DNA from 4 places in the Viridibacillus sp. NPDC093762 genome. Region 3 is predicted to be linked to each of the others. Evidence: riboswitches for the same ligand, from Rfam matches in the RefSeq annotation. Region 3 holds a riboswitch; each other region holds the start of a gene.
What was found. A riboswitch is a leader RNA that binds a small molecule or an ion and turns the genes downstream of it on or off. The one in region 3 is predicted to bind cobalamin.
Positions count from the first base shown of each region.

Region 1: linked by a shared signal. The riboswitch ahead of nikA (nickel ABC transporter substrate-binding protein) and the one ahead of ACQKM9_RS04145 ((2Fe-2S) ferredoxin domain-containing protein) in region 3 are both predicted to bind cobalamin.
Region 2: linked by a shared signal. The riboswitch ahead of ACQKM9_RS13025 (Ig-like domain-containing protein) and the one ahead of ACQKM9_RS04145 ((2Fe-2S) ferredoxin domain-containing protein) in region 3 are both predicted to bind cobalamin.
Region 4: linked by a shared signal. The riboswitch ahead of ACQKM9_RS07300 (ribonucleoside-diphosphate reductase subunit alpha) and the one ahead of ACQKM9_RS04145 ((2Fe-2S) ferredoxin domain-containing protein) in region 3 are both predicted to bind cobalamin.

Region 1 is NZ_JBNNUK010000009.1:64,524-69,873, reverse strand. Features, by position in the region: gene nikC (nickel transporter permease) at 1-279, opposite strand, end outside; gene nikB (nickel ABC transporter permease) at 276-1,214, opposite strand; gene nikA (nickel ABC transporter substrate-binding protein) at 1,254-2,876, opposite strand; cobalamin riboswitch at 3,031-3,217, opposite strand; partial or broken gene ACQKM9_RS12630 (hypothetical protein) at 3,896-4,104, shown strand; gene ACQKM9_RS12625 (hypothetical protein) at 4,124-4,336, shown strand; gene ACQKM9_RS12620 (class I adenylate-forming enzyme family protein) at 4,487-5,350, opposite strand, start outside.
Region 2 is NZ_JBNNUK010000009.1:135,707-141,056, forward strand. Features, by position in the region: gene ACQKM9_RS13005 (ion channel) at 213-578, opposite strand; gene ACQKM9_RS13010 (CAP domain-containing protein) at 898-1,740, shown strand; gene ACQKM9_RS13015 (hypothetical protein) at 1,877-2,008, shown strand; gene ACQKM9_RS13020 (DUF4083 family protein) at 2,126-2,308, opposite strand; cobalamin riboswitch at 2,552-2,728, shown strand; gene ACQKM9_RS13025 (Ig-like domain-containing protein) at 2,959-4,761, shown strand; gene ACQKM9_RS13030 (hypothetical protein) at 4,937-5,161, shown strand; gene ACQKM9_RS13035 (patatin-like phospholipase family protein) at 5,303-5,350, shown strand, end outside.
Region 3 is NZ_JBNNUK010000002.1:61,779-67,128, reverse strand. Features, by position in the region: gene cobJ (precorrin-3B C(17)-methyltransferase) at 1-1,639, opposite strand, end outside; gene ACQKM9_RS04145 ((2Fe-2S) ferredoxin domain-containing protein) at 1,668-2,033, opposite strand; cobalamin riboswitch at 2,229-2,425, opposite strand; cobalamin riboswitch at 2,663-2,846, shown strand; gene ACQKM9_RS04140 (energy-coupling factor ABC transporter permease) at 3,049-3,810, shown strand; gene ACQKM9_RS04135 (energy-coupling factor ABC transporter substrate-binding protein) at 3,807-4,109, shown strand; gene cbiQ (cobalt ECF transporter T component CbiQ) at 4,111-4,905, shown strand; gene ACQKM9_RS04125 (energy-coupling factor ABC transporter ATP-binding protein) at 4,898-5,350, shown strand, end outside.
Region 4 is NZ_JBNNUK010000004.1:68,004-73,353, reverse strand. Features, by position in the region: gene ACQKM9_RS07310 (PepSY domain-containing protein) at 1-378, shown strand, start outside; gene ACQKM9_RS07305 (PepSY domain-containing protein) at 470-1,657, shown strand; cobalamin riboswitch at 1,893-2,071, shown strand; gene ACQKM9_RS07300 (ribonucleoside-diphosphate reductase subunit alpha) at 2,253-4,478, shown strand; gene ACQKM9_RS07295 (ribonucleotide-diphosphate reductase subunit beta) at 4,490-5,350, shown strand, end outside.

The DNA.
Region 1 (5,350 bases), on a different contig from region 3:
CATCATCATAAATCCTATGACAAGGATGGCTGTTCCGAGCGAAGTCTGTGTTCCAAAGATTAATCGCGATAATATACATCTCCCTAAATGGTCAGTCCCTAATGGAAACTGAGAGGAAGGGCCTTGTAGTTTCTGAGCGATATCAACAAAGTTCGGATCATTAGGAGCCAAAAAAGGAGCAAAGAGGGCTACTCCAATCATAAGTAAAATAATGATACTGCTAATCGTCATGAGCTTATGATTTATCAGCTTTCGATTCAACTTTACAATCGGTCTCATTCCACTCCCTCCAATCGAATACGGGGGTCTAGTAAGGAATATGTAAGGTCAACTAAAAGATTACAGACCACAAAGATTACAGTCATAAATAATACACAGCCCTGGATCATTGGATAATCTTGATTTATAATGGACGAGACAAATAATTGTCCCATTCCTGGCCAAGCGAAAATGGTTTCAACAATAACTGCTCCACCTAGCATATTTCCAAAACTCATACCTAGCCCAGTCACTACAGGAAGGAGGGACTTTTTTAACACATGTCTACTAATGATTTTCCCTTGACGCAAACCTCTCGCTCTTGCATATATAACAAATGGTTCATTTATATTTTCAAGCATACTCGCTCGAAGTAATCGTATATTTGTGCCAATATAGCCAAAAGCAAGCGTTAAGGAAGGAAGCACTACATGTTCTAGTGTCCCCCTCCCCAAAACGGGTAATAAATCTAACTTTAATGATAAAAAATAGATTAATAGAAAACCAAACCAAAATGTAGGCATAGAAACACTAACAAAAGCTATTATTCTGCTAAATTGATCTATCCATTTTCCTTTGTAGATAGCCGATAGCATTCCTATTGGTAAGCTAATAACTACAATAAAGAAAAACGCAGCTAATGTTAGTTGAATTGTTGGAACTAAATGTAACAACATCTCGTCCCAAACTGTATTCTTAGACACAAATGAAATCCCTAAATCAAGTTGAATTACATTTCCTAACCACTCAAAATACTGGATATATAAAGGCTTATTTAATCCAAGCTCAAGTCGAAGAGCAGCCACAGCCTCATCAGTAGGCGGAATATTCGATAACCTTAAATAAGCTACTGCTGGATCTCCAGGAATTAAGTGCAGTAAGATAAAAGTGATAATTGAGATTCCTAATAATATTGGAACAAGACTTGCGAAACGCTTAACTATAAACCAACTCATGTAGTACTCCTTAAGTTGTTGTTATTAATAATCCTTCCATCATTCAACATCTATTGTAGTTAAAGGTACCTCTGCTTCTTGAGGCAAAAAATCTAATCCTTTAATATTTTTATGATAAACCGCTACATTGGATTGATAAGATATCGGTAAGTATACCGCTTGCTCATGCAAAGTTGTTAAAATATCGGTATACAACATTTTTCTTTCTTTTTCATCTGTAGTTAAAAGCACTTTTTTAATCTTCTCGTCTATTTCTTTCTTCTCTGGTAACCCCAATAAAGCAGTATAATCTGGACCACCATTTTCTGAATCTGTTGTAATTGAAGCTAAATAAGAATGTGGATCAAAAGGTACGGCCCATGTTGAGGTAAATAATATGTCGTAATTGCCTTGGAATGCCGTTTTCCAGAAAGTATTAGTTTCCTGACTATTCAACTTAATATCAATTCCTAGTTTTCTAAAATCACCTTGCACAAATTCTGCGATCGACTTTTGGATATTATCTGTACTATTAAAAAGGAATTCTAGCTGCAGTTCTTTTCCGTCTTTTTCTCTAAACGGTTTACCCTCTATTTTTTTCCACCCTGCTTTATCTAATAACTGCTCTGCTTTTGCTGTGTCATACTCATATGGATCTATGTCAATTTTTGTGTAATCCAATACAGGTGGAAACAATGTATCTGCTTTTTTTTCCATACCATAAAAAATATTATCGATCACAGCCTGTTTATTAAATGCATAGTTCAGCGCTAAACGTACTTTATGGTCTTTAGTTGCTTCTTTATTTGTATTAAAAAGAAGCGTTCTTGTAGCTGTAGGCTCTGACAACTTAGTTTCATATTTCCCTGAATCCTTTAAAAATTGGAATGAATCTTGACTGATGACCCCATTACCAAAAATAAAATCAAGTTCATTTTTCTCAAATGCTAATACTCTAGATTCTCCGTCAGTAATGACCTTAACAACAACCTTATCTACTTTTGGTTTAGTACCCCAGTACTTTTCATTTCTTTCGAATAATGCATATTCATTTTTCTTATATTCGCTCAGTACCCATGGCCCTGTACCAATTTGAGATTTAAGACCATCCTTAAATGTATCTTGGCTGTCAGGAAAAGCAGCTTCTCCAACAAATCTCAAAGGTCTTATGTATGTTAATTCTTGTAGAGTTGGATAATAAGAATTGTTCAAAGTAAGCTTAAAAGTATATTCATCCACTACTGCTGTATCTTTAATTTGGTTAATTAACTCTACCCATTCATGTTGTTTATGATTATTTAAAATCGTATCGAAATTCTTCTTAACAATTGCCGCATTAAATTTCGAGCCATCAGAAAACTCTACATCTTTTCTCAGATGGAACACATATTCTTTGCCGTCTTTTGAAATATCCCAGCTCTTTGCTAACCAAGGCTGAATATCCCCACCCTTCCCGTAATACACAAGGGGCTCATATACCATTGCTTGTGCAAAAAACTCATTTGGAAAATATGTATGTGGATTTAAATCGCCTATATCTCCAGTCATAGAAAATGTAACAACTTTCTCATTACCTTTAAGTGAAGTAGTTTCTGAACCTTTGGGAGTATTACTGCAACTCGTTAAGAACATTAATAATAGTAAAAAGAGAAGACTTAATAATTTTGATCGTTTGAATAACACTTTTTCTCACCTTCAACTATAAAATTTTATTACCATAAAATATTGGCAAACAAAAAAGCATTCCTAACCCGATAAAAAAGGTCAGCAATGCTTATAGTTTCAGAACAATTTTGTCTCCTAGCACTCTAACACCTCCCTATCTCCCGTAGGTTTATCAGCATTTTTAGAACAGGCAGGTCTTCTGACTTAGGTTCATAGCCTCCATGCGTCTTCCCGGATATTATCCAGTGACTTTCTTGCATGAGACTCACCCTTACAGCGGCGGGACCATGTCGGATTTTCACCGACTTCCCTATTAAGTATTCGTTTTAAACGAACACACCTATTCCAATACTATATGTAATTTTTTGTGCAAATAAAAAAAGTTTTCCTAATATAAAGTATATTCGTTATTACAACTTAAAGCTATATCAATTTTAAGACTTAATTTTATTCAAAAGTTTTACCACAAAAATTTGCACGTTTTTTTTTGCAGTTACACATATCGTTGCTGGTTGTAAACGTTACGTTACATTGCCTTACACCTAAAGTGGAAAATTCCACATTTATGCTTAACAATAAAAAATAACCTGATTATAAATAACTGGTTCGCTTTAAGAGTACTAAAACTAATTAAAGTATCAATTTTGGATTCCAATCGCATATGATTTAAACCTTTTATTATTGTTTACTAAATAAGGTTTTTTTCGCAATTGACATAGTAATTAACAGATTAACAATAGCTAATATCGTTAAATCATTAAGTGGAAACAAAAATACCTATCCTCAGATGCTTTTTAAGTAGCATATTCGACTATTTTAAATAATGGATTTAGAAGAATTTGTAATATACATATATTTGTAACTTACTGATATTCAACTAACGAGGCAGTTTAGTTTAATAAGATAACCTCCATCTGTTTAATTGAGTACCAGCTCATGTAATAATGAGGAACTTAAGATAATTACTACTTTTGCTTATAATTGAACGGATGCCAAGAAAAGCCTCCGCATAGCGAGAAATATGGAGGTGTAAGAGATTGAATAAACAATGGACGATTGGTAAAATTAAAGAATTTGTTGAGAACAATTCGGAAAGTAAGTTGCTAACGACGGAATATCACGGTTTTTCTCAAAAGTTACTATTTTAATGTGCATGTGATAGCAACTTTGAAAAACATTTACGAAATTTAAAAATAATAACCAACGTAAATGTGACGTGTGCCTACCACCAAAAGCGACACAATAACTTATAGCGAATAAACGAAGTGCCGATTTCTATTAAAGAGAAGTTGGCACTTCGTTTATTTTATCATTTCAATTCAAATAAAATTGAACAATTAAGTAACTCAAATTTAAAGATAGAGATTGTCCAAAATGCAAATCATTCCTTTGATATTGAAAAATTCGATACAACAAATTCAATATTAGGTTTATCAAGGGTAGTGAAAAAACTTCAGGAAGCATTAAAGACAATTTAGTGAAATAATGAGATTATCAAAAGATAACCAATTTAGGTCTAATTTAATCGCTAAAATAGATGTACAAGAGGTGCTAATTGCACCCCTTTCTTAATGGTTATTTATATTTTTACTCCTCAATTTCGAACCCGTTAATAATCAACAGACCGTTTACATTTGAATTGTTTGAAGCTTCTTTTTATCAATTTTCCCTACATGTGTTTTTGGTAGTTCAGGGATAAAATAAATATTCCGAGGGATTTTATAACTACCTAGATGACTTCTACAAAGGTCTTGAATTTCTTTAACATTATTAAATGCATCATCAGATACGATAAAAGCCGTAACGATTTCACCCCAGTGACAATCAGCAATTCCTATAACTGCGACCTCTTTCACCTTTGGATGAGTAATAATACATTGTTCCACCTCTTGAGGATAGACATTTTCCCCTCCTGAAATAATCATTTCTTTTACTCGTCCTACGATATAAATATCCCCGTCCTGATCCATCTTCGCTAAATCACCAGTACGAAGCCATCCATTAATAATAGTTTTAGCTGTCTCTTGTGGATTCTTCCAATATTCGCTGAACATATGCTTTCCTTTAATATATAGTTCTCCTACTTCATCACGTCTGCATTCTCGACCATTCGGAGCTTGAATTTTAACTTCATTAAATTGCATACACTTTCCGACAGATCCTAGTTTTATTGCGGCCTCCTCTGGTTGAATAACAAAATTATTGGGACCAGCTTCGGTTAATCCATAACCCTCTTTAAATGGTACTCCCTTTTGTAAGAAGGTTTTATGCACAGTGATGGGACATGGAGCTCCACCTGATAAAAATACTTTTATACTAGGAAAACTTGTTTTCTTGAATTCTTCTGTATCAATCATAGATTGATACATTGTCGGGACAAATAACGAAATTGTTGTGCTGTAACTATTCAATGACTGGATTGCTTCTTGGGGATTGAATTTATTTCCTATTACAACTGTACCTCCAGCCATTAATATTGGAATTGATAATGC
Region 2 (5,350 bases), on a different contig from region 3:
TTACATATAGAGTAAATATTTTGATTATTCGAAAGGGGAAAATTTAGATAAACCTACTTTGTATCGACGAAATTTGAAGGGAGAAAAGAAACTACTTCAAAAATAGCTCAAATTCAATTCGTGTAACTATAAAACTTCGAATAATGTTGAAACTGATTGAGTAGTGAACTATTAAAAAAATAAAAGGTCGTCTTTTAAGACAACCTTTAAACTTATAATAATTTTTTGCTTTTTTTAATATCCGTAGTCGAATCATCTGTATAATTAATCATTGTCTTACCAATAGTCAGCAATGTTAAAAACATAACTCCTACTCCAACCGCTAAATAAAACATCGCAAACACTTTACCCAGATTTGTAGTTGGCGTGAGTGAAGTATCTACACCACTCGGAATCAGACTAACAACACAAAAGTATATGGCATCAATTATAGACCATCCTTCTACCTTTGTATAAAACATCGTGCCTGACAAAAGGATAAAAAATAATGTAGTAGACAATGAAATAAATAACGGTTGTTTAAAAGCACGGATTAAAGCCTTTAAAAGGCGTTTTGTAGTTAAAATAAATGAAATCATACATTCTCTCACTCTCTTGCTATATGAAACTAGTATACAACAGATAGGAGATAAATAAATAGTCTTCTAAGAGTGGTTCTAAATGCCTATATAAATTTGAAGTGATAATAACATAAAACTATATTTGGCCATCAAGACCATAAAAATTTGATAATATGATATAGTGAATACAAATTGTGGTCTATACGATTCTTTTTTTATTGATATTAATAAAACAGCTATATTTAATGTCGAACTCTCCTAAAAGACTATTGAGAGTGTTAATTACATTGAAAATATCGTATTAAAAATTTGATTCGGAGGAATTAAGGTGAATAACATGCTGAAAAAACTAAGCGTCATTTTCATGGCTATGATCTTTTTAGGAGGTTTAGCAAGCCCTCAATATGCTAAAGCAAGTGCTTCAAAAACAAAACAAGTAACGCTTACTGAAAAGAGTAGGTTGTTTACTAAGCAAGGTGGATATGGAAGAAAATCTACAGTAGCTGCAAAAAAGAAAGTAACGATTATAAAAACAACTAAAGATAAATGGATGCAAACAAAAGATAAAAAGTGGATAAAAGACGGTTTTACTGGTGATTATGTCTATCTTTCAAAAAAAACAACGACTTATAAAAAAGAAAAAGGATCTAAATCAGCAACGAAACTTCCAGCTGGAATATATAAAGTGAGTGCTGCCAATACAAATGGTTGGATTAAAGTTAAAAAAGGTAGCAAGACATACTGGATTAAATCTGGGGAATTTGTCGATAGTTACAGTGATTTAGGAAATAAAAAAATGCAAGACCAAATAGTTACTATTTTAAATAAAGAACGTGCAAAAAAGAATTTGAAGCCTTTAAAGCAAGATCCAAAACTAACAAAGCTTGCGATAATTCGATCATTAGATATGGAGAAAAATCGCTATTTCAGCCATACAAGCCCAACTTATGGAAGCTGGTCTAACCTCCTAAAAGGATCTGATTATAACACATATGCATCAGGAGAGAATATTGCAGCAGGTTATCCAACAGCAACGAGTTTCATGAAAGGATGGATGAATTCCCCTGGCCATAAAGCAAATATTCTATCACCCAATTATCAAAAAGTTGGAATAGGTATAGTTGTCTCGGGTAAAGGTGCTCAATATCCAACATATGGAACACAAATTTTTGCCAAATAGGTAGAAAACCCCCTATTGTCCAAGAACATGAGGGAGTTTACTATTTTGATAACTTCTTAACCTTATTCTCTTTTACATCCCATCGTTTTGAATATTCAGTTATAATAGAGTGGATATATATATAGGGGTTTTCTATATGGTATTACATATGAAAGAGGTAAGTTTGAAAAGAGAAGGGCAATGGATTCTAGAAAATATTAATTGGCAAGTAGAAAAAGGAGAGCATTGGGAAGTGCAACACTTTCTTCATTTTTCGATATTCCAGTAGAAGTTATTTGGCAAAATAATCGTCCATTATTATCAAAGCAGAATTAAAAGAATTTAAAAACTAGTTGTTGAATTTTATATAAGATTCGACAGCTAGTTTTTTTATAATGAATAACAATTATTTGGATTGTTTTTCCAATAACGTGATAATCCTATCTAATTTTTCATTTAGTTCAGTAGATTCATTCTTTGGTGTGGTATTAATAATGATTCTTCTAATAAATAGCATAAAAGAAATCGTACCTAATATAATTAAAGCAATAACAATAAAAAGTATAAGTATATCTCCAAAATTAGCCACCTTTTGCCTCCTTTATTCATTTCCGCTATTAAAATAGTATTATATTCAATTTTAACATGTTTTTAGGATTCATGCGGTTCAAATATTGATAAATTCATTGATAAATACAATTTTGGAATTGAGATAAATACAATTCTTCTTTGATTAATATAAGAATTTGATATGAAATGGATAAAATATCAAAAATAAATCATTATCCAATAGATTAATTTTCAATATTATGATAAGTTTATAACAAGTGAATATTGAATGCCAGAATTAGGTGTAGTACATACATAAAAGGGAATTCGGTGAAATGCCGAGGCTGTATCCGCAACTGTAAATGCTGATGAAATAAGGAAATACCACTGTTTTATACGGGAAGGTCCTTTGAGTAAATTGATGCTAAGCCAGGAGACCTATCTAATTCAGAGCGTATATCTACTCTTCGGAATAAAGTGAGATTACGGCAAAACAATCTATATTAGACAAAACTGTTGTCCTATATTTCTTTGTATTTATGCTATTTCTCTATGGGGAAATAGCTTTTTTCATTGTTAAGAACTTTTAAATTCCTTCATTTAAAACATAAGTGAAAGTTATTTAATCTATTAGCATGAAAAAGCCGAATTCCGAATCCAACAAACCTAAATAAAATCGGAGGAATTCAAATGTTAAAACGTTCAATTAGCATGATGTTTGCTTTTGTTATGCTACTATCACTACTATCGCCGTTTACAGCTCAAGCTGAAAATAATACGGTAGTAAACAATGCATCTCAAACAACATCACCACAAGTAATCAAAGAAAAACTAGTGAACTCACTAGAAAAGGCAAAACAATATTATATTACTAACAACCAAACTATTAGTTCTAGGGTAATTAGTTCCCACAGTGGCTACTGGTCATTATCAGCAATGTATGCACTAGGTATGGATATTAAAAACTACAAGTGGGCAGAGGGCTCAGAAGTTACAAGTGAACAATCTTATTGGGTAAAACCTAAAACGGCTGCTTCAAGCACTTCAAATGAAGACGCAGGTACTATTATAGGTGCTTATATTCTTGGGTTAGATCCTACCAGCCTTGGACAACGCAATATTGTTGAAGATTTACAAAATAAACAAAAAGCTGATGGTAGCTTTTTTACACCATATGGTGAATCTTGGGCATCAATTGCGCTAGGATTAGCAAATGCAGACTATGATAAAGCCAAACATTTAGAAGTAATTTTAAAGAAACAAAATAATTCAGGATTATTCTCTGGATTTGGTTCATCTGATGACTTAGATGTAACAGGCTGGAATTTAACGGCATTAACGCTATTAAATAATGCTGATAAGTCCAATGAAATAATTAACGAATCTATTAAAAAAGCAGTAGACGGTATTCATGCAAAATATCAAAAAGATGGTTTTGTTAATAATACGAACTCAATGGCAAGTATTATTATGGGACTAGCTTCAGCTGGAGAGGATTTAACAACGGACAAATGGAGCTATGAAAAAGACGGTAAAAAAGTTAACATTCTTGAAAAAATGATTGATGATTACCAATTAGAAGACGGATCATTTAAATGGATGATCAAAGATACTAAAACTAACTTAATGGCGACTGAACAAGTAATCATTGCGTTAGCAGACGCATTGAATGGAAAATCAACATTTGCAAGATTAGCAGATGGGGAAATACCAAATACTAATCCACCAGTGGAAAATCCAGATACTGAAGGCCCAACAGAACTTACAGTGGGTACAATTTCAAACAAAACTACTTCTGTAACAGGAACAACAGAAGCAAATGCAACAGTCTCAATATACAATGGAACTAAACTTCTAACATCAACAAAAGCTAGTAGTAAAGGAACTTACACGTTAAAGATTCCTGCACAAAAAGCGAATGTGAAATTAGTAGTAAAGACGACAGATGTAACCGGCAATGCTGGTGTAACAAAAACAATTACTGTATTAGATAAAATCGGCCCAACAAAACTTACAATAGGAACAATTTCAAACAAAACAACTACTGTAAAAGGAACTACAGAAGCTAAAGCAACAGTTTCTATTTATAAAGGCTCAAAACTACTTACATCAACAAAAGCGAGTAGCAAAGGTAACTATAAGCTGAAGATTACAAAACAAAAAGAGAACGTAAAATTAGTTGTAAAAACGAAAGATACAGTAGGTAATAAAGGCGTATCAAAAACAATTATTGTAAAAGATAAAATTGCACCGAAAAAACCAACAGTATCTAAAATCACTTCGAAAACTACAAAAGTAAAAGGTAAAACTGAAGCAAAAGCAACAATTACAATATACAATAGTAAACACAAAAAAATTGGCTCAGCTAAAGCATCCAGCAAAGGTAATTTTAGTGTGAAAATCAAAAAACAAAAAGCAAATTCTAAGCTATCAATTTACGCGAAGGATCCAGCAGGAAATAAAAGTAGCAAACTTAGCGTGAAAGTGAAGTAATGGTCATATGAAAAAGGGCAGTCCAAAAAGTCGGTAAAAACCGGCCTTTGAGGGCTACTCTTTTTCTTTTTATTTGGATCTGTCTAATTTGATTATTGTTTTGATCAAATGATAAACAAAACTTAAATCACCTAAATTGGAAGGGTTTTGGAGATATTTACAGATAATTCACGTAGTGCAAAACCTTCAAGGAGTTGATTATTTAATTACTATTTTAGAAAACATAAAAGATTTAGCTTTTTTATTACTATTCATTTCGAGCGCTATTTATTGTAAGCAGCTTAAATTAACTAAGTGGAAAAGAAAACTTTCTAAAGGCGAGATGACAATGTATCTTATTACTTCAATTGCACTACCTGTTTACGCAGCTATTTATATGCTTCTCCTTCTGGGAACATAAATATGCTGTATTGTAATATATTATATTAGGCAATTACATAAATCAGAGGTTGAATACAAGTGTAATATACTGTTTACGCTTAATTCTAAGTGTAAGTGATATGATAAAATAATAATAGAAATATAGTGAAAGAGTGATTCAATGCAGGTCAATGTGAAGGATACAAGTTTAGTGCTTGAAGGCGGGACA
Region 3 (5,350 bases):
TTGGTGACATATCTTGATAGTTAAATCCTTGAATTCGCTTCACACGTTTGAAGTATTTGAACAAGCGCTCGTTCGGATGTGCGTTTTGACGATATTCTTCAACAATATTGCTGACAACTTCTACAATTTTCTCAGGCTCGATGCCCTCTGCTACCGGTTGTCCTGGATGAGCCGTTCTACCAACTGGTTTCGCACCTACAAAAAGATCAAATTTACCTTTTCGATAGACAATTCCGACGTCCTCCATCACAGCTTTGTAACATGCCATACCACAGCCATTAAAACCGATATTAAATTCTTTAGGCATGTTCAGACCGCCAAGTTTTTCTTGAAGTTCCTCTGCATATGGAATACCGCCAGTTTTTTCACCATTACAGAAATCACATGCTTTTATTGTGACAACATCACCTACTGGTGACAGAATAAAGTTTGCTTCTTGCAGTTTAGCTGTAATGATATCTGGTATTGTTGTTGGAATTTTCAAAAGAATATTATGATTTGGTGTATATTCCATTGTCCCTTTTTCTCCAACTACTTCAGCTAATGTCAACATTTGTTTTGGTGTAAATCTTTTATTGGCAACCCCAGGGCTTACGGCTAATTCGAAAATAGATTCCATTTCTTGTTGTACAAAAGTAGTTTGAGTTTCCACTTGTTGACCCGTCACACGAGTTAATGCATCTAATGCCATTTCAAAAGAGCTAATTTCAGGTTTTGGTTCTGTTTTTATAACTGACTGTAGCTGGGCTCTTTCTAAAGCAGGTGTACTTTCAATATTTTGACTACGCTGAATACCGGTTTCTTGGTCCATTGCCCATGGCTCAGCCTCTTCTTTCAAGCGTTGATGTGGTTTAAGTGGTTGTTTTTCGGCATTCAATGTGTACTTTCTTTGGTAACCACGAGGTGTAATCATCTTATTGTCATACAAAAATGTCGATGAATTGCCGATGACAACTGTCGTTAACATGCCAATATCATGATTCAACATATCTTTTAAATTAGTAATGATGATATTTTGTCTATCACGATAGGCGCTTTTTACTAACCCTACTGGTGTTTCAGGTGAACGATACTGTAGTAAAATACGTTGTGTTTCGACAATTTGGCGTGTACGACGGCCACTACGTGGATTGTAAAGAGCTATTACAAAATCCGCCATTGCCGCAGCTTCCACACGTTTTGCTATTAAATCCCATGGAGTTAGATGGTCACTTAAGCTGATCGTACATGAATCATGCATGACTGGTGCGCCAAGTAAAGAAGCACAAGAGTTAATAGCCGAAATACCAGGAATAACTTCAATTTCAACACCAGTTTCTTCTGTCCATCCCTTTTCGATTAACACTTCATAAACTAGTCCGGCCATTCCGTAGACACCGGAATCTCCACTTGAAATAACTGCCACTTTTTTACCATTTTCAGCTTGTCTTACAGCTTCTTGAGCCCGAGAAACTTCTTCAGTCATACCTGTACTGATGACTGCTGTATTACTATCAATTAAATCTTGAATGAGTTCAACGTACGTTTTATAACCGATAATGAAATCACTTTCTTGCAATGCTTCAACTGCTCTAGTTGTAATATGTTTAAAATCACCTGGACCAAAACCGACTACATAAAGTTTTCCAAGTTGCGACATTCAAACATCTCCTTTTCGTTACATCTAACTATTTGTTTTTCGAAATACCTTTAATCGCTCCTGATGTCGGGTTTTGCGTCATGTTGCCATTAATTGTTTGGTATACAACATGAGGTGCAACTTGCTGATCCATACAATCACGTACAATTTGACGACCAATTTCAGGAGATTCAGCTTTATACCAAGTACCTTGTGGATATGCAATTACGACACAGGCATCTTTGCAACGCCCATTACAGCGAGTTCGAGTAGTATGTATTTGTTCGTCAATCTCAAGCATAGCAATCTCATCTCTGACTGCCAGCGTTACCTCTTCCGCGCCTTTCTTCAAACAACTACTGCCATTGCAAATAAGCAAATGGCTTTTCATACTTTCTAAATTCCAAGTTGTCATAGTGTTCCTCCCATACGATGTTCATCATTTTTCAAGAAAAATCTATGGAAATAGGGTGAATTGGCAACTAGTTATCTATTTTGGCAAATAAAAAAACCTTAATTCAAAGAATTAAGGTTTAAAAACTAGATTATTCAGACAACACAAAAAATAAGCGTCGTCCACTGTAGCCTTCACCTTTCCCTCCGAAAAGTATCGTTCATAATTATAAAAGCAGGTTTCCTGGCTTACGCGTCACTTTACTTTGATCTCTTCCCAGTATTTCACCAGTGAGTATTATCATTTCATCAGCGGTACAGTAGCGGGGGCTGCATCGGATTCTAACCGATTTCCCTATTATCCAACATGCTCAATAGTCCAAACATGTCGGCACTTTTAAATTTGATATTCAATTGTATTATTCAGTAAATTCTAAATCTGTAACTATCATATACTAAATTTTACTAGATTCAAATAGTTTTTTTATGAATATTATCTTGTCATAATTTAAAGTTTGCATTTTCACCTATATAAAGTCGTTCAAAACAGTTATATCTACTTTACTACTCATTTTCAATATTTTTGAAAATCACATAAAAAAAATCTAGTAGAAAGAAATTTCCCATGATACACTATATTCTGAAATCAAACAATTCAATAAACTTTATGGTGTTAAATTAGCGTTTAACTGAAAAGGGAAGTCGGTGTTAATCCGGCGCGGTCCCGCCACTGTATTGAGGAGTTTTGCTACAAGATGTCACTGTCAAATGACGGGAAGGCTGTAGCAAAATGATGAATCTAAGCCAGGAGACCTGCCATAAAGTGAGGAACTGTTTCAACCTACGAGGATGGGTGTGAAAGTGAGTAAGTCTTATTTTTTGATGACTTTTCCTTCACGCACTTCTTTCTATGAAAGAGGTGCTTTTTTATTTAAAAAAATTGCTGTACGCCCTATCTAGAGAGGTATTTCATAGGAGGTGTTATTTGTATATCACTGTATATCCAATAAAAATACATAAACAAAAGGGAGAATAATATGAATAAGTTAAAATTAATATTTATCTGGAAAATAATCTACTTTTTAGCATTTGTCATGATTGTTCCAAAACAAGCATTTGCCATGCACATTATGGAGGGGTTCTTACCTGTTGAATGGGCTATCTTTTGGTGGGCAGTAACAATTCCGTTTTTGATTATTGGTTTCCGATCAATAAGTAAAACAATTAAGGAAAATCCAGATACTAAAATGATGCTTGGCTTATCTGGGGCTTTTGCTTTTGTTTTATCTGCACTTAAAATCCCTTCTGTTACAGGTAGTTGTTCTCACCCTACTGGTGTAGGTTTAGGAACTGTATTATTTGGACCATTTGCAATGAGTATTGTAGGTTTTATTGTTCTTTTATTCCAATCATTGCTTTTAGCTCACGGTGGCTTAACTACACTTGGTGCAAATGCTTTTTCAATGGCAGTCGTTGGTCCTCTAATTGCTTACGGTGTATACAAAGGGACTTCTAAAGCAGGCTTACCTTTTGCATTTGCTGTATTTTTGGCTGCAACTTTAGGTGATCTTGGCACTTATCTAGTCACTTCTATTCAATTAGCACTTGCTTTCCCTTCTGAAGTCGGTGGATTCTTTGCTTCTTTCACTAAATTCAGTAGTATTTTCGCATTAACGCAAATTCCTTTAGCTATTTCTGAAGGTATTTTAACTGTGGTCATTATGAATTTCTTAAAAAAATACAACGTAGCTGAGCTAAAAGCGCTGCGCGTTCTCTCGAAAGGGGCTGAACAACGTTGAAAAAAAATCTAATACTAATCTCAATCGTTGTCATTCTTGCAATCTTCCCTCTTTTCATTCAAAAAGGAGCTGAATTCGGAGGGGCTGATGGTGAAGCTGAAGCTGCCATTGGTGAAATAAATGCTTCTTATGAGCCTTGGTTCTCAAGTATTTGGGAACCACCAAGTGGTGAAATCGAAAGTCTATTATTCTGTCTTCAAGCAGCGATTGGTGCTGGCTTTATCGGTTACTTTGTTGGTTTAACAAGAGGTAAATACAAACGAAAAGATACTGTTAAAAATAAAGAGGGGCAAATATAAGATGCTTCTTATTGATAAATATGCTTATATGAATCGTTGGCAGCATATTCATCCAATAGAAAAAATGGTATTTACCTTTTTTCTGATGTTATTTTCGTTAACTGTGAGAGACACACTTGTATCACTCATCACACTTATTGTGATGAGTGCTTTTACAATTTTAGGTGCAAAAATTCCTTTTAAATATTATTTCAAGTTATTATTAGTACCTAGTTTTTTCCTATTATCGAGTATGCTGACCATTTTGATTTCATTTTCAAGTAACTATTCCTTAATTACCTCATCACTTTGGACAACTAAATTTCTAGGATTACATATTTTTATTACGGAAAATAGTGTTGAGACGGCAATTCAATTATTTTTTACAGTGCTAAGTAGTATTAGTTGCTTATACTTCTTAACATTGACTACACCTGTACATGATATTTTACATGTCTTAAGTAAGCTGAAAGTACCAGCATTATTAATCGAATTAACCGAGATCACATATCGCTTCATTTTTGTTTTTTTGGAAACATCACTTAAAATTCATCAAGCACAAAATTCTCGTCTTGGTTATTTAACTGTAAAACAAAGTATTAATTCGTTAGGGTTACTTGTTTCCTCCTTATTTGTCCATGTGTTTCAGCGTTCTAAAGAATTAATTATTGCGATGAATTCTCGGTGCTATACGGAAGATATAAAATTATTAGAGAATGAATATTCATTTTCTAAAAGAAATTGGGTAGTAATTGGACTCATTTCAATTAGTATTGTATCTGTTCATATTCGGTTCGGAGGAAGTCTAAATGGATGAGCTATTTTTTGACATTCAACACCTTACACATAGCTATCAAGATGGCACGATTGCATTAAACGAACTTTCTCTTTCTATAAAAAAGGGTAAGAAAATTGCATTACTCGGTAATAACGGTGCTGGTAAATCTACATTATTTCAGCATTTAAATGGGATATTGCAACCCACTTCAGGTGAGATACATTTTAAAGGTCAAAGGATGAAATATGGACGAAAATCTTTATCACAGTTACGAGAGCAAGTTGGCATAGTCTTTCAAGATCCGGATTCTCAATTATTTTCTGGCACTGTAAAACAAGATATTTCGTTTGGACCTATTAATCTTGGCTGGTCTAAAGAAAAAGTCGTTGAACAAGTTGACTGGGCGATGCAAGAAACTGAAGTTATACCCCTACAACAAAAACCGATTCACTTTTTGAGTTTAGGGCAGAAAAAACGTGTCGCT
Region 4 (5,350 bases), on a different contig from region 3:
ACTGGAATACGAAAAATTATAAAAGAACAATATGACGGGGATATAAAAAAAATCTCACTCAATACAAATAAGGAAGAACCGGTATATCAAATAGAAGTAGTAAATGGTAAAGAGCATATTAACTTATTAATAGATGCAATTAATGGGGAAGTTTTATCAGAAATTCAAGCAGATGCAGAGCAAGATTCTTCACTTTTATCTAAGGAACAAGTGATTACTATTGCTAAGAAAAAACTGAATGGAACTGTAGATGAAATTTCTTTTTACGATACGAGTGATGGCGGATATTATTTAGTGGAGATTGAAGGTAACGACAAAGATGCAGTCTTCCAAATCCATGCTATTTCCGGCAAAGTGTTATCCATTACGTGGGATTAATAATTTCTCATCAAATTCTAATCTTATTCTCCTTATTCTTTCATTTTCATTGTGTAAAGTATAAGTATCAACAAAGAGGAGGAAGATAATTATGAAAAAAATGATTACGGCATTAGCAATTACGGGATCACTTGCAGTCTCTGGAGTAGTTGCGGCAGCGGGTATTCAAACTAACTCAGGTAAAATTTTATCTTCAAAAGAAATTTCGAAAAAGGCACTTAGCTACGTAAAAGGTACAGTATACAAAGTAGAATTGGACAAAGAAAAAGGTGTTCAAGTATATGAAGTTGATGTAAGAGGCAAAAGTAAAGAATACGAATTAACATTAGATGCTAAAACGGGGAATTTACTTGAAAAGAAAACAGAAACAACAAAAGTATCTAATTCAGTTAATAATAAAAAAGTAATTGGTTTAGCAAAAGCGAAAGAAATAGCATTAAAATCGGTTAAAGGTTCTGTGAAAAAAGCAAAATTAGATCGAGAAGATGGTATTTACGAAATTGAAATCATTAGAGCTGGATATGAATACGATTTTGATATCAATGCGTACACAGGGAAAATTGTGAAAAAAGAAAAAGAGAAGATTTCAAAAAAAGTAGTAACTGGCAAAGTGATTGGCTTAGAGAAAGCGAAACAAATAGCATTAAATAATGTTGGTGGTACTGTACAAAAAGCCAAACTAGATAAAAGTGATGGCGTATACGAAATCGAAATTATTAATGGTGCAACAGAATATGATTTTGAAATCGATGCAAAAACAGGAAATGTTATTAAAAAAGAATCAGAAGTAGCTGACGATGTAATCACAAATACTAAACCGGGTATTCCAAGTACTGGAAATACCGAGAAGCCTTCAAAGCCATCAACAAGTAATAAAGTAATAGGTATTGAAAAAGCAAAAGAAATTGCTTTAAAAAGTGTTAATGGTACAGTGAAAAAAGCTGAATATGACCGTGAAGACGGAGTATATGATTTTGAGATTTTAACTACTGATTATGAATATGATATCGAAGTCGATGCAATAACTGGGAAAGTTATGATTACTGATAAAGAAAGAATTACAAAAACACCAAATCCAGTAACACCTTTCATCAGTGAGCAAAAAGCTTCTCAAATTGCTTTAACAAAAGCAAAAGGTACCATTACTAAAATTGAATTGGATGAAGAAGACGGCGTTTATGAAGTTGAAGTAAAAGATGGTATGTATGAATACGAATTAGAAATTGACGCTAAGACTGGTGCCATTCTTGATTTCGAAAAAGAGTATGAAGACGATTAATTGTTACTAAAATAGATATTATGCTACCCAAAATACAATTTTGGGTAGTTTTTTATTATTTTCTTACTTAAAACAATTCTAACCTCCTGTTTTTTAAAATAAAAATAGACATTATAGGAAATAATAAAACATTTTTCGTAGGTCTTTTGCTTTCATTTACTTTAATTTAGCATTTCCACTTGTCTGACAGGAACACAATATGTTAGATTAGATTAATCAGTAAAACACAATATATAGTATGTGAGCGAAAAAAGGTACCATATACGGTTTAAAAGGGAATTCGGTAGAGAAACCGAAGCTGTCCCCGCAACTGTGAATGCGGACGACTGTCAATTAACCACTGAGCAATGCTTGGGAAGGGTGACAGTTGGATGATGCATGAGCCAGTAGACCTGCCTTTTTGCGCATGATGACACTTTCTTCGGGGGTTGAGAAGTGGAAGCGAGAGACTTTACATTGAACAATTTACTTTTGATTTCAAAAGTATTTTTTTGTTGTGATTTCGCCTGTTTCCAATTTTAAAACCTAGAGCGATGGCTCTGCCGAAGAAGGCAGATTCATCGCTTTTTATATTTGTAAAAAAGGAGACGACGATATGGTCCAATTAATGACATATGAAAGAGCAATATTATTATCTCGATTAGAGGAAGAGTTTGGTAGAGAGGAAATTAGTCAGCTTATTAGAAAGTCTGAACGCTGGGAAAATAAGAATCCAGAAGGCACTGATGCTGAATGGACGAAGGCGATGAGCCTAGAAGCGTTAAGCTTTTTAGATGAAGAAGACACATATTGGACATTCGTTGCAGCTCGCTTATTGTTGGCGGGTGTTTATAAAGAAGCATCTACAGTACGTCAATTAGAAGTAGGACAGGTATACACAGCATTTGCTAAACAAGTTAAGAAGCTTGTCGAAAAAGGTTTATATGACCCAGCTTTAACAAGGTCATATACAAAACAGGAACTTGAAGAGATTGGCTTAATGATTGAACCTAAACGTGATGAAATCTTTACATATATCGGATTGAAAACACTGTTGGATCGTTATGTAACTCGAGACTTTGACAAAACACCAATCGAATTACCTCAAGAGCGTTGGATGATTATAGCGATGACTCTAATGCAGAATGAAAAAACAGATCGTCTTGCAAAAATTAAAGAATCTTACTGGGCAATGAGTAATTTATATATGACGACTGCTACTCCTACATTATCAAATGCAGGTAAAACACATGGTCAATTATCAAGTTGCTTTATCGATACAGTTGATGACAGCTTACAAAGTATTTATGATTCAAATACTGATGTTGCGACACTTTCGAAGTTTGGCGGTGGTATCGGCGTTTATATGGGGAAAGTACGTAGCCGTGGATCATCCATTCGTGGTTTTAAAGGGGCATCAAGCGGTGTTGTTCCTTGGATTAAACAATTAAATAATACAGCAGTATCAGTAGATCAATTAGGTCAACGACAAGGCGCGATTGCTATTTATCTTGATATTTGGCATAAAGATATATTCCCATTCCTTGATTTAAAATTAAATAACGGTGATGAACGTATGCGCGCACATGATATTTTCACAGGCGTTAGCTTACCAGATATTTTCATGGAGGCTGTTGAAGCACGTGAAGATTGGCACTTATTTGACCCGCATGAAATTCGCGAAGTAATGGGCTTTAATCTTGAAGATTACTATGACGAAAAACGTGGACAAGGTTCATTCCGTGAAAAGTACGAAGCTTGCTTAGCGAACCCGATATTAACACGTGAAGCTGTACCAGCAATTGATATCATGAAACGCATTATGCGTAGTCAATTAGAAACTGGCGTACCGTTCATGTTCTATCGTGATGAAGTAAACCGTAAAAACCCGAATAAGCATGAAGGTATGATTTACTCAAGTAATCTATGTACAGAAATTTTCCAAAATATGAGCGCCACTAAATTCGAGTCAATTACATTAGAAGATGATGTCATTGTAACGCGTCGCAAACCTGGAGACTTCGTTGTATGTAACTTATCATCTATCAATCTTGGACGAGCTGTCCCTGCTGAAGCTTTAGAAAGATTGATCCCAATTCAAGTGCGTATGTTAGATAATGTTATCGACTTAAATCGTATTCCTGTTCCACAAGCAGAACGTACAAATGCCCGTTATCGTGGTATCGGTCTTGGTACATTCGGTTGGCATCATTTATTGGCACTGAAGAGTATTACATGGGAATCAGAGGAGTCTGTTGAATTTGCGGATAAGCTTTATGAGCAAATTGCTTATTTAACAATTCAAGCATCAATGGAATTAGCAAAAGAAAAAGGCCAATATCCATTATTTGAAGGTTCGGAATGGCAAACAGGAGAATACTTCTCAAAGCGACAATATAAAGATGAAAAGTGGACTGCATTACAACAAGCAGTTGCTGAAAATGGTATGCGTAACGGTTATGTAATGGCTATTGCGCCGAACTCATCAACATCAATTATTGCAGGAAGTACGGCAAGTATTGATCCGATCTTCCAAAAATCTTATTCTGAAGAGAAAAAGGATTATAAGATCCCGGTAACTGTCCCTGATTTGAACCAAGAAACAACTTGGTATTACAAATCTGCTTACTTTATTGATCAAAATTGGACTTTAAAACAAAACGCAGCACGTGCCCGTCATATCGACCAAGGTATTTCGCTAAATTTATATGTACAAAACACTGTCAAGGCTAAAGAACTATTAGAATTGCACTTAAATGCTTGGAAACTGGGCATTAAAACGACATACTACGTCCGCTCAACATCGGTTGAACTATTAGAATGTGAATCATGTGCAAGCTAGGAGGAACTACGATGACAAAACTAGAAAAACGTCAATTAATGGATAAAACAGCTCCAAACCGTTCAACAGGTATTGTAAACGGGAGCTCTTCAAATATATTAAACTGGGATGATGTTCGTTTTAGCTGGGCGTATCCAAAATATAAAAAGATGTTAGGTAACTTTTGGACTCCTTTCGAAATTAATATGGGGAATGATATTAAAGAGTTCCCAACATTAACAGCGAATGAAAAAGAAGCATTTATGAAAACAATCGGTTTACTTGCAATGTTAGACAGTGTTCAAACAGACTATGCAGGAAAAGTGGCAGATTATTTAACAGATTCTAGCTTAAATGCTTTAATGATTATCCTTGCACAGCAGGAAGTAATTCATAACCATTCTTACTCATATATTCTTTCAAGTTTAGTATCAAAAGATGAGCAAGATAAAGTATTTGATTTCTGGCGTACAGAGCCAGTCCTTGAAAAACGAAATGACTTCGTTATTAAAGGATATAAAACATTTTCTGAAGAACCTAATATCGACCATATGTTAAATTCCATCGTCTATGACGTCATTTTAGAAGGTTTATTCTTCTATTCTGGTTTCGCATTCTTCTACCATTTAGCACGCAATCAAAAAATGGTAGCAACGAGTACAATGATTAACTATATAAACCGCGACGAACAGCTTCATGTTGACCTATTCGTTAAAATCTATAAAGAATTGTTAGAAGAGTATCCTGAATACGATACGCCAGAGCGAGCTAAGCAAGTTGAAGATATTTTCCGTGAAGCAGCTGCACTTGAAATCGAATGGGCACATGAAGTCATTGGAGATAAAATTGATGGCTTAGATGTAGATGATGTAGAAGATTATATTTACTTCTAT